2 regions of the Pseudomonas sp. C2.3V genome follow, and region 2 is predicted to be linked to the other one. Evidence: riboswitches for the same ligand, from Rfam matches in the RefSeq annotation. Region 2 holds a riboswitch; the other holds the start of a gene.
What was found. Region 2 has a riboswitch for manganese ahead of AC4LF3_RS16045 (TMEM165/GDT1 family protein). Riboswitches for the same ligand answer to the same signal wherever they lie in the genome.

Region 1 (3,409 bases), on a different contig from region 2:
AAAATAGGTAACGCCAGTGAAGCGCTCATGATCGATGTCGAATTCGTTGATACGCAGCTGGTTGGCCGGATCACCTGTCACCGGTTTTTCCAGTAGGGCATACAATTTGTCACCACGGGGGTTGATAGCCATACCCTCAAACCCGCCCGAGCCGCCCAGGTTGGCTGTGGCCTTTCCTGCCACAACGTCCTTGTTTTCCGGCGCGTAAACGCCCGGAAGTGGGATTTCGCTCCGCAATACGGTTCCTGAGCCGTCTGTCTTGACCAGATAAGGTCCGAACTCATCGCCAAACCACAATGCACAGTTCTTGTCTCGGCGCACGGACTCGACGTCCAGATCAGCACCAGTGATCAGGCGAGAGAACTGAATGGCGGGATCCACTTCGGGATTGGTGCTCTTGTTGTAGTAGTGAGCGTAATCCGCCTGGATAGGCATGGTCAGTTTACGGTTGACATCGTTGAGCGTGATTCGCGACGGCTCGGTAAAGCGAGCCAGAGGCATGCCGGTCAGAGCATTGCTTGCGGTAACCGTACCGGTACCGCCGCGGCGGGTCTTGAAATCAACCCGTGCGCTATACAGACGCAGCAGGGCATCGGCAGAGTTGGCCTGAGTGCCGAAGCCATTGTCTGTCAGGAACAGAAAACTGTTTTCATCAGCGCCTGGCAACACCGCGGAAAACCCCTGTACGGGCTGGCGGCCCTGATAAGGCGGCACAAAGGTGCCATACGGATTTGGACTGATGAACTGGCCAGAAGTAGGCCCATCGGAAAACGTATCAGGTGGCATGACAGCCCAGCCTACCAGCGTGTTATTGGGAGACGCCAGCGCATGAGTGGACAGCGCAGCCGCCAGCGCGACCCAGAGAGGCCGTACTTTTTTCATTGTTATCTTCTCCGTCCAGGAAGTGAGTGCACCGGTCGCAAGCCCATGGCAGCTGCTCCAGTGGTGCTGAGCACAATACGGCGCAAGTGTGTCAGGCATATGGCACCGAGCCGCACGGCTGGCGGTACGTTGACGCCTGTGCCAGAAGGAGAGGTATACGCTGAGGTTATACAGGCTCAAGGTGCGTGAGGCCCTTTCGAGCCTATAAGGTGACGACAAAACATAGCCATGGCTAAAAAGATTAGCTCTATCTATCTGATAGACTTGATAAATTTCTTTGTGTATTGTGGCGGCTTCTTTGGGGAGTAGCCTGCTTTCGAATGCTTCGAAAGTGTTTATGTCAACATTCTCGGCATGCATGCCGTGGCATAAACGACCACCCGGTTGGCGAGACCATTGATATATCTGCGTTCAGGATCGGGCGCGTGGATATGTCATTGGACGTTAGCCCGATCGGTACGGAAATCGTGAATCCAGCTGCTCTCGTCTTACTTGCCTTAGCCATGTCCACGGATGCGTTCGCCGCTGCGGTGGGCAAAGGTGCCAGCCTGCATAAGCCTTGTTTGCGAGAAGCGCTGCGCACCGGAGCGATCTTTGGCACCATCGAGGCCATTACCCCCGTCATTGGCTGGGCTGCCGGCCTTGCAGCTGCTCAGTTTGTACAAGAGTGGGATCACTGGATTGCCTTTACGCTTCTGTTAGGTCTGGGTCTGCGCATGATCTGGTCTGGCGTGAGAGAAGCAGAAGAGGCCGAGGAAAAGCCCACTCAGCACTCGTTCTGGTTGCTCGCCATTACGGCGGTAGCCACCAGTATCGATGCTCTGGCGGTCGGCGTGGGGCTTGCTTTCATCAACGTCAATATCATTGGCGCGGCGCTGGCCATCGGCTTAGCGACCATGATCATGGTGACTATCGGCGTCATGTTGGGGCGCGTGATGGGGGCTGTCATCGGCAAGCGGGCCGAGATCATTGGCGGGGTAGTGCTAATCGGTATCGGCTCGGTCATTCTGCATGAGCATCTGACCGCAGTAACCGGCTGATCCGGCTGGGTGCCGTCCGTAATCGTTGATCAATTACGTCCTGTTTCATGTTTTAAAACCAGAGCGCCTGCGGTAGATGTCTGCAGGCGCTCTGGTGTTCTGGGGAAGCGTTCCTGAGAAGGACTGGCGCTTCCAGGCTGCTTCGTTAACGCTGAACGTTAGGGAAGCGCTGCTTCAGGTAAGTATCCACTTCATTAAAGTCATAGCCCTGCTCTTTGGCCTTAAGAGCAAGGTCTGAGACGCATTTAGGACTTGGCGCATCTGCTGCCTCATCCTTACAGACGTCCGGCTGGGCCTGAGTAATGTATTCGCTGACTGAAGGTCTGGGTTTGACGGCATCGCCATCAAAGGTCTCGGACTTGGGCAGAATGAACTTGTTGACCACGATGGCAAACAGGATTCCCAAGATCGCAAGCGTTATGACATACGTAGCCGTAATGCGTTTACGCTTCGGGACATTCTCTAACTTGCTCAAATCAGCACTCCTTTCTAGAGGGATCGATAACATTGTCCTTCGGTTACGATTTAGTAACCCGCTTGTGACCAGAAGTTCAGCGTTTTGCCGTGCAGGACGTTGATCCGAATCAATAAGGCGTCGGTGTGGGAGTGAGCTAACAGGCCGGGCTGCGGATTTTCAGTGTTTCAGCCTGATAGGTTTTCCACTTATAAAGTGAATATGCTTGTGGATAATTACGGCTAGCCCATATACGGCAAGGGCTGGACAGAGTTGATCATTTTTTGATCAGTTTGAGATTGGGCAGCGGCCAGCAGTAACCGGATCGCTTTGATTCATGAGGCGCCGGCGCGATAGGGTGAAAAGGTGGGGCCATACCCATCCTTCCAGACTCTCAAACCAAACGCCCCCGTTAGTACGGGGGCGTTTGGTTTCATCGGGTACAGTGCTGTTTAGACCTGAGCGCTGCGCTCCTTGATTTCCTGGTGCAGAATGCGGTCGTTTTCGGAGTAATCGACCGGGCAATCGATTACATGTACGCCTGGTGTGTTCACGCAGCGCTCAACCAATGAGGCGAATTCCGCAGCGCTTTCCACCCGATGGCCCTGAGCGCCATAGCTTTCGGCATAACGGACAAAGTCCGGGTTACCGTAGTCCAGACCATAATCTTCAAAGCCCATCTGTGCCTGCTTCCAGCGGATCATGCCGTATCCGTCATCACGCAGAATGATGACCACAAGGTTCATCTTCAGACGTACTGCAGTTTCCAGCTCTTGGCTGTTCATCATGAAGCCGCCGTCGCCGCAGACAGCAACGATAGGCGTCTGTGGATGAACCAGGCGTGCCGCCATGGCAGAAGGCAGTCCCGCACCCATGGTAGCCAGTGCGTTATCCAGCAACACCGTGTTGGGCATGTAGGCCTTATAGTTACGGGCAAACCAGATCTTGTAGATACCGTTATCCAGCGCCACGATACCATCCGACGGCAGTACCTTGCGCAGGTCTGCGACCATACGCTGCGGGTACATCGGGA
Region 2 (3,409 bases):
TGGAAGGCAAGACGCTTGGCATCCTGGGTCACGGTGAGCTTGGCGGTGCAGTTGCTCGCCTGGCGGAAGCATTTGGCATGCGTATCCTGCTGGGTCAGTTGCCTGGACGGCCAGTGCGCGAAGGCTACATACCGCTGGAAGCGCTACTGCCCCAGGTAGACGCGTTGAGCCTGCATTGCCCCCTTACCGACGCCACGCGCAACCTGATCGATGCTCCGCAACTGGCTGCCATGAAGCCCACCGCTTTTCTGATCAATACGGCTCGAGGCGGTATCGTGAACGAACAGGCATTGGCCGACTGCCTGCGGAGCGGTCATCTGGGAGGCGCCGCCACGGACGTCCTCACCCAGGAGCCGCCAAAAGACGGAAATACCCTGCTCGCCCACGACATTCCCAGGCTTATCGTGACGCCTCATAATGCATGGGGAAGCCGGGAGGCTCGCCAGCGGATCATCGGTCAGCTGACCGATAACGCAACCGCCTTTTTTGCGGACGCGCCGACTCGCACGGTCTGCTAAGCTTCGCGCTTTTTTACCGAGGACGCCCATGGATCCACGCAGCGAAGTCCTGCTCCGTCAGCCCGAGCATTTTCAAGGCCGAACCTTGCTGGCAGGATTACCTGCAGATGATCTATTGAGCCGCCTCCCGGAGGCACATGGCTGGACCTGGCATGCAGGCGATGAGGCCTATTTCCAGGCTCGCTTTCCCGGGAGAGTCGACTTCGGAACCTCTACACCTGCTCAGCCATACGATACCGCCGTACTGTTCCTGCCCAAGTCCAGAGAGCTGACGGATTACCTGCTCAGCGTCTTGGCGGCCATGGTCCCTCAAGGGGCACTGTATGTGGTAGGCGAAAAGCGGGGTGGAATCGAGCGGGCTGCCAAACAGCTGGCTCTGCTGGGCGCCGCCAGCAAGCTGGACAATGCTCGGCACTGTCAGTTGTGGAAGGTCTCACATCCCGAGGCAGCCCCCGTCATGCTGCATGAGCGGGCCGAGCGCTTCGAGCTGGATGTTGCCGGTTCAATGCTTCATGTAGTCAGCCTGCCAGGTGTGTTCAGCCACGGGCGGCTCGACAAGGGGAGCGCCCTTCTGCTCGAACACCTCGATAATCTACCTGCTGGTGCGCTGCTGGATTTCGGATGCGGCGCAGGTGTAGTAGGTGCATCGCTCAAACAGCGCTATCCCCACAATGACCTTCATATGCTCGACGTGGATGCGTTTGCGGTAGAGAGTAGCCGCCTGACCTTGGCTGCCAACAGGCTGAACGGCACCGTATTGGCTGGCGACGGTATCGCTGCGGCACCCATTGGGCTGGCCGCCATTATCAGCAACCCGCCGTTTCACCAGGGCGTACACACTCATTATCAAGCCAGCGAGACCCTGCTACGCGAAGCCGTCCATCACCTGCGCCCAGGCGGCGAGCTGCGCATTGTTGCCAACAGCTTTCTCAGGTATCCCCCGCTGATCGAGCAATATCTGGGGCCCTGCAAGGTGTTAGCAGAGCGTGACGGCTTTCGTATCTACCAGGCCTTCCGCCGCTGATAGAGACAGCGTATCGCTCTTTTGAATTGCACCTGCCTGGATGTTTGGGCAGAATGCGCGCCGTCCTAGGGGAGTAGTCTCTGGCCATCAGCGCCAGGCGTCCGTCAACATACTTGGTCCTCGACCATGGCGTTCGCGACCTGCGGGTTTGACAAGACCTATGACATGCAGCCTTTACCCGGGGTGGGAAGGCATGCATGTCATTTGTCTAATTAATGCCCGCCCCTTTTGGAAACCTGATGGAATCCCTGTTAGTCCCTACGCTGGTCGTCGCCCTTGCAGAAATAGGTGACAAGACTCAGCTGCTTGCTCTGCTGCTGGCTGCCCGATTTCGTAAGCCCTGGCCTATCATCATGGGAATGGTGGCTTCGACGCTGGCCAACCACTTTGTTGCCGGCGCCGTTGGCAGCTGGGTCAGCCGCTTCTTCAGCGAGACGGCCCTGAGTTGGATTCTGGCGATTTCATTTGTAGCCGTCGCCCTCTGGACGCTGATCCCGGACAAGCTGGACGAAGATGAGGCATCAGGCCTTAAAAAGAGCTATGGACCTTTCCTGACAACGCTGGTGGCGTTCTTCCTGGCGGAAATGGGAGACAAGACACAAGTCGCCACGGTGATGCTGGCGGCCCAATACCCTCATTTCATTCTGGTCGTCATGGGCACGACACTGGGCATGCTTGTGGCCAACGTACCCGTTGTACTCGCAGGAAACTTTGCCGCTGACCGGTTGCCATTGGTGTTGATCCGCCGACTTGCCGCTACAGCATTCGGCATTCTGGCTCTCGCGGCGGCTTATCACGCGCTTGAGCTAAGCGGTATGTTCTAATTATTCCTTTCTGAGCATAAAAAAGCCCCGGCTATCAGCAGCCGGGGCTTCTGGTTCTCGATAGCCGACCTGTCACGACTTACGGCTGGCCTCATAGAACGGCATGACCTTGGGAATGGCAGCCTCCAGATTGCTCATCCGCTTGTCATCGGACGGGTGGGTGCTGAGTATCTCTGGTGACTGGTTACCATTACTCAGCCTGGCCATCTTCTGCCAGAGCGTCACGGCGGCATTGGGGTTATAGCCCGAGCGCGCGGCCAGTTCGAGCCCGATGAGATCTGCCTCGTTCTCGTTGGAACGGCTGAACGGCAAAGTCAGACTAACCTGGGTAACCTGATCCGCCACCTGCATACCACCCTGACCAATACCCAGCAGCGCCCCGCCGATATTCTGACCCATCTCGATGGCATAGGCGCGGGACATCTGCTCGCGGCTGTGTTCACGCAGTGCATGGGCAATCTCATGCCCGATCACAGCGGCCAGCTCATCGTCCGTAGGCTTCAGTTGATCAAGCAGGCCGGTATAAACAAAGATTTTTCCACCCGGGCCGCAGTTGGCATTCACTTCATCATTCTGGAGCACGTTGACCTGCCAATCCCAGTTAGCTGCATCCGCCCGCAGCGCAGACGTATGAGCAATCAACTGCTTGGCTATTGCCTGTACTCGCTTGCCCTGAGCCGTATCGTTGGCCAGCTTGCCGGCGTTTTTCGCCTCGGTAACTGTCTTCTGGTACGACTGCGAGTACATCTGGTTGACCTGATCAGCCGACAACATGCTGAACATATACTGCTTACGCTCAACCCCAACAGCATTTCCGCTAGTGGTATTCACCGCCTGACATGCGCTGAGCAGTACTGAAAGCGAAAGACCGACGATGGGTAAAACACGACGCATGACACTCTCCTGATTGCGCGACTGCGCAGATGGTAGGTCGCGCCGCCAGTCTCGACAACTCCTACCGACCAAGCGACGAGTGACACGACTAGCAGTTCGGCATTGCCAGCCCAACGCCTAAAGCGGCGTCAGGCATTCCGGCCCGTCTA

Region 1: it holds a riboswitch for manganese, as region 2 does, so the genes downstream of both, mntP (manganese efflux pump MntP) here and AC4LF3_RS16045 (TMEM165/GDT1 family protein) in region 2, are expected to answer to the same signal.

The regions. Positions count from the first base shown of each region.
Region 1 is NZ_JBZUBN010000002.1:542,439-545,847, forward strand. It holds gene AC4LF3_RS22260 (esterase-like activity of phytase family protein) at 1-882, opposite strand, end outside; yybP-ykoY riboswitch at 1,176-1,340, shown strand; gene mntP (manganese efflux pump MntP) at 1,350-1,922, shown strand; gene AC4LF3_RS22270 (hypothetical protein) at 2,068-2,397, opposite strand; gene AC4LF3_RS22275 (acetolactate synthase large subunit) at 2,829-3,409, opposite strand, start outside.
Region 2 is NZ_JBZUBN010000001.1:3,356,420-3,359,828, forward strand. It holds gene AC4LF3_RS16035 (2-hydroxyacid dehydrogenase) at 1-518, shown strand, start outside; gene AC4LF3_RS16040 (methyltransferase) at 547-1,542, shown strand; yybP-ykoY riboswitch at 1,599-1,765, shown strand; gene AC4LF3_RS16045 (TMEM165/GDT1 family protein) at 1,782-2,366, shown strand; gene AC4LF3_RS16050 (M48 family metallopeptidase) at 2,439-3,260, opposite strand; gene AC4LF3_RS16055 (SOS response-associated peptidase) at 3,378-3,409, opposite strand, start outside.